Regions from separate parts of the Alteromonas sp. ABH2_165 genome, predicted to be linked through region 2. Evidence: riboswitches for the same ligand, from Rfam matches in the RefSeq annotation. Region 2 holds a riboswitch; the other holds the start of a gene.
The links. Region 2 has a riboswitch for cyclic di-GMP ahead of ACXAFQ_RS10305 (AAA family ATPase). Riboswitches for the same ligand answer to the same signal wherever they lie in the genome.

Region 1: another riboswitch for cyclic di-GMP. It lies ahead of ACXAFQ_RS01925 (PEP-CTERM sorting domain-containing protein); the one in region 2 lies ahead of ACXAFQ_RS10305 (AAA family ATPase).

What each region holds. Positions count from the first base shown of each region.
Region 1 is NZ_JBSWWF010000001.1:439,848-442,317, forward strand. It holds gene ACXAFQ_RS01920 (helix-turn-helix domain-containing protein) at 1-915, opposite strand, end outside; cyclic di-GMP riboswitch class I at 1,100-1,188, shown strand; gene ACXAFQ_RS01925 (PEP-CTERM sorting domain-containing protein) at 1,236-1,898, shown strand; TPP riboswitch at 2,035-2,136, shown strand; gene ACXAFQ_RS01930 (TonB-dependent receptor) at 2,196-2,470, shown strand, end outside.
Region 2 is NZ_JBSWWF010000004.1:304,016-306,485, reverse strand. It holds gene ACXAFQ_RS10310 (alpha/beta hydrolase) at 1-748, opposite strand, end outside; cyclic di-GMP riboswitch class I at 1,001-1,091, shown strand; gene ACXAFQ_RS10305 (AAA family ATPase) at 1,181-1,876, shown strand; gene ACXAFQ_RS10300 (ribbon-helix-helix domain-containing protein) at 1,836-2,168, shown strand; gene ACXAFQ_RS10295 (GGDEF domain-containing protein) at 2,348-2,470, shown strand, end outside.

The sequences.
Region 1 (2,470 bases), on a different contig from region 2:
CCGCTCGAATGAACGCCGGTCAGAAAAACCTAAGGCTTCAGCAGCATCTTCTGTTTTCTGGCCACTCAATAATCGATGACAGGATTGATCATGGATGAACTCTTTCAGCAAAGCACTGAATGAAATGGAATCTTGTCTAAGCTGACGACGAAAAGCGGATTCAGTTTGCCCTAGTTGAGTTGCTACCCACTCTGAGCGGATACGTGCAGGACTCGCTGCTTTTTGAAAAACGTCACGCACCTGTTGCTTAAGTGGAATGTCATGGGTTTCTTCCAGTCCAGCAGAAAGCATCTTTTTAATCGATTGCGAATAGTAAAAAGACGCGACTTCACACCAGGCGTTGGCAAAACAAAGGCGTACTTTGCCAGACTCATAATTGATATCACTGCGGCTCAGTGGCGCCAAAAGCGCTTCAGGCTGAGCGTTCATAGGCGGCATGGTGACCCGGGAAAAGTCAAACTTACGACCGGCAAGATGACGAAAAAGCGCCAGCAGAAAATAGCACCGAAGTTCCGTTAGTATTATGTGTGGCGATGAAGCAAATTCTACCGTGGTAATGGTACCGTCTGATTTCACCGTGAGATTGGCTTGCTCACCCATTAAATGACGGTAATGCTTGCCCAATACATGCATGGCGTCGTCGATATGTTTGCTGGCAGTCAAATACACCACCAGGTTACTCATTTTATTGAAATCGAGATAACCAATAAGTGAACGGCCGGTCTGTTGAAACTGACTCGGAGGACAAAGATCGTGGAAGAGGTTTGCTAAGGTCTCATCATCAAGTCTGCCGCTTTCAACGCTGGCAATACATTCCAGTGCAAGATTATCTCGCTCATTGTTAAGACCAGAATCCCGTCTGAAACTGAGTAAAGCCCGAATAATTGCTGACCAGAAAAGTCCTTGGTAATGCACGTGTGCTCCCATGTTTTAAGCTGCATGTTAGAATATAGCAAATGCAGGTTGCATGACAGAGGAGGGCACTATTTATTCCCTGGTACAAATGTGTCCCAAAGATCGAACGGATCTGTCCTGTTTTGCTTTACGCCGCCCTCGTATTATTACAACCGTTGATTGAATAAGGGAAACGTCACTTCCCCCAACAACATGCCAAACCTGCCGTGAGGCAGGGACGGAAAGCCACGGGTCTTACTGACCAACCGCCAGTAAGACAGCCGGGCTGCAGTGAAGTTGATTAATTACTTTCAGGCACACACTGCTCAAGGACTCAAAAAATGAAATTTAGCATCAAAGCTGCAGCACTGGTAACCACGTTTTTCGCAGCCTTTTCTTCAAACGCTGACGTAATTTCAACTTACGATATTGATTTCGCCACCGCTGATTTAGAAGCGCATCAGCAGAATAGTAGTAGTACTTACGATGTTTACACGAATGGCGTACTTAATTTACGAGAAAATGCGTGGGTAACGCTGAACCTGTTCGATACCTTTGGTATTTCAGAACTGGATCTCGATAATGGTGCGACATCATATAATTTCACTTTCGACATCAGAGTGCTGCCTGGTGCGAGAAATCCGAATCCTAACCCTTTTACTGAAATCGCTGGGGTGTGGTTTGCCGATTTTACTAGCGGTGAGCAGAACCACGATGCAAGTCGCACGTTCAATCTAGCAGGTACACAGAACTTCGGTATTCAGGACTTGGTGTACACCAATGCGCCTCGCTGGGAAACGTTTAGCATTAATCTAGACGATTACTTCTCGGGTGTTATCACGGATATCGTATTCATAAACGACTGTGATTTAAATGCTGGTTGTGGCGACATGAAAACTCGTTTCCGTAACGCCTCTATCACTGAAGTCAGTGAACCTGGCGCCATGTCACTCATCCTTTTAGGTATGGGATTGATGGGATGGCGCGCAAGACGCCAGAAATAACAAGTCGTCAGACTTCCTCAGCCCGCCAACGTCACATGGCGGGCTTTTTTGTGTTTGCGGATCAGTGTTCTGCAGCTTGACTCAGGTTATGAAGTTGTTAGACTGCAGGCGCATTTTTGCTACAACGATAAAAATGCATTAGGCCAAGGGGTGCCGGTTAGCGGCTGAGATCCATTGTGTGGGAACCCTTAAACCTGATCCGGATAATACCGGCGTAGGGATGGTGAAAAATTTGATTTAGCTACCTCAATACCTGCCTGTAAAACCGGATCTTTTTGATGACTGAAGAGATCCTTAATGAAAAAAAGCACATTACTCCTCGCCATTCTGGCAACACCGGCATTTGCTGATAACGACACCGACATAGAAAAAATCACGGTTACCGGCGATTTCAGAGCATCTACCTTAGAACAACTCAGCGCCAGCGCATCGGTTTTCGGCGAAGATCGCTTAGATAGCCGTCAGGCCTCTCACGTTGAAAATATGCTGAATGTAGCGCCCAATGTGAATTTTGCCAGTGGTGCTTCCCGTGGCCGTTTTATTCAAATTCGTGGTATCGGCGAGCGTAGTCA
Region 2 (2,470 bases):
CGATGGTCTTACCCTCTTCGTATTGTTCGCGTATATCGTTAATGACATCCATTAACTCCAACCCAGAGAAGCTGGCGATTGTCGGATATTTATATGGATTAGGCCCTTGGGTGACATAGGTACCGTCGATCATCCGTGCAACCAGGCTAATTCCCCAGATTTTTGACAACCGCTCTACCCCGCTATCCAGCGCCAGTGCACCAGAGAATAACATTAGCCCTTTGATATTATCCGGGTGATGAAGATAGTGCTGTACCGACAGCGCCCCACCGGTCGAAAAACCGCCGAGGAAAATTTCGTCGCCAAACTGGGGAGCCAGCGCCATAACATCATTCAAATGTGCAGCCCAGCGCTCATCGAGTTGGCTGTCACTCATTTCGTCGTCGGCTTCTAGCTGCCCATGCCCGACGTTCAGCGGCACAATCACGTTAAACCCTTTGTCATACAGGAAGCGGGCAATGCCCGTCATATAAAAGGGCGAGTCACTCAGGCCGTGGAGCAGTACGGCCACTTTCGCGGTTTTGTTTCCGTGATGAAGGATATAAGGCGCATTTCCATCGTTTCGCAGAGCCGGTGAACACACATCAAAACGCGTCACTGAACGGTTCATACAGGCTCGCACCTGCCCTAGCCGCTCTTCATACAAATGACTGAAAGCGGCGAATCCGTCACTCAGTTCGTTTTCCTTTGCGGTTGTTGTCGCGCTGATAACCAACAACAGTGCACTGAATAAGGCAGCCTTAGACACTCGCCCCTCCTTCTCGCTGGTATAAATATTGATAACCTCTTAATAGTAACAGATAAAAACCGGTTTAGGATGGTTATACATTGGATAAACGGTGCGCAGATACGGTTTATTAGTACCGGTAGTAAAGAAATAAAAGGTATATTATTTTATCCCTGAATATTCCGTAACATGCGGCGGATGCATTCAGTTTTGACTACTATCTCACCAACTGGTTACTGCAGCCACAATCGGCTGTAATGCCTGTAGTAAATCTGTTGAAAAAGGCAAAGCGGCGTGAAAACCCGTGACGCAAAGCCTCCGGTCTACCGTCTGTGTAGCAGACCACGATAGCGGGGTTACCGAACAAGCATAGTTCTTCGGGACTTAGGTTCACTTTTTCAGTCACATTCATTAGCTGCAGTGGTTGCTGTAGCGAACGTTGAGGAACTGACAATGATCGTGTTAGTTGGTGGCGAAAAAGGCGGCAGCGGAAAAAGCTGTCTCGCACAAAACATCGCTGTATATTTACGAACTGAAAAAAATGCCAGCGTGCTGATGGTCGACTGCGACCCTCAACGCACCACGTCAGACTGGATACAGGAACGCAAGGCAAACGAAAAGTTACCTTCGATTAACTGCGTTCAGCTATACGGAAAGATCCGTAATGAGCTTCTCAGTCTGCGGGAACATTACGATTTTGTCGTTATCGACTGCGGTGGTCAGGATAACCTCGCTCTGCGCTCATCCATGGCGGTGGCTGACCACATTCTTATTCCTTTGCGTCCGAAACGTCGCGACCTGAAAACCGTACCTCATATGGAAGACATTTTATCGACGTGTAAAATGGTTAACCCCACTATGAATGCGGCGTTCGTTATCACCCAGTGTCCTTCCCTTCCTTCTCTGGCAAGTCGCATATTAGAAGCTAAAGAGGTCTGCCGCTCTTTTGAAGTGCCGGTGTTGGATGCCGTGACATTCAGTCGCAACATGTATGATGATTCTGAGGAATCCGGCCAGTCGGTAATGGAAAGTGAGCCTACCGGCAAAGCATCGACGGAAATTCGCAGTATTATCGAAGAGCTTCTGTCCCGGGGTAAGGGGGAATCTTATGAGCCTTTGCAGTCTCAAAAAATCCACGCTGTCAGCTAAACCTGCGGCGCCAGTCAGTATTGATAGCTTTATTGATGATGCGCTCACCTACGCTGCAGGTAAGCCTTCAGGTGCAAAACTCTACGCGTTGCCAGAACCCGCACCCGTTGTTACACCGTTGCCTACGGGCCCCATGCGCAGAGCCACCTTCACGCTAACTGAAGATGCCATAGATAAACTGAGTGAGTTATCAGAAACGACCAGGATATGTCGTTCCAGATTAATCAGGATCTGGATTGAAAAACAAATTAACGGCGAGATAGCGTCTGTACTCACCGACAATACCCCCTGATTCTTCTGCCTTAATAACAAGGCAATTCACAATACGGAGTGCCATGGAGTGCTCTCCGGCCACCCAGGGAAGCATTTACTGCTTCCCTTTGCTGTTAACTTTTTCAAGACAGGATGATGATGAAGAGTTTCTGGTACCGCAGTATTTTTGTTCTCACTGCGTTTTGTAGTGTTTGTGCTGTGGCAAATTCACAAGACTATGACCTGGCCGATAACACCACACAGGCATTCAGTAAGCAACTGACTGAAGAACAAGCTGCCTACCTGGCAAAAACCAGTGCCGATGCTAAGTTGGCAATTCGT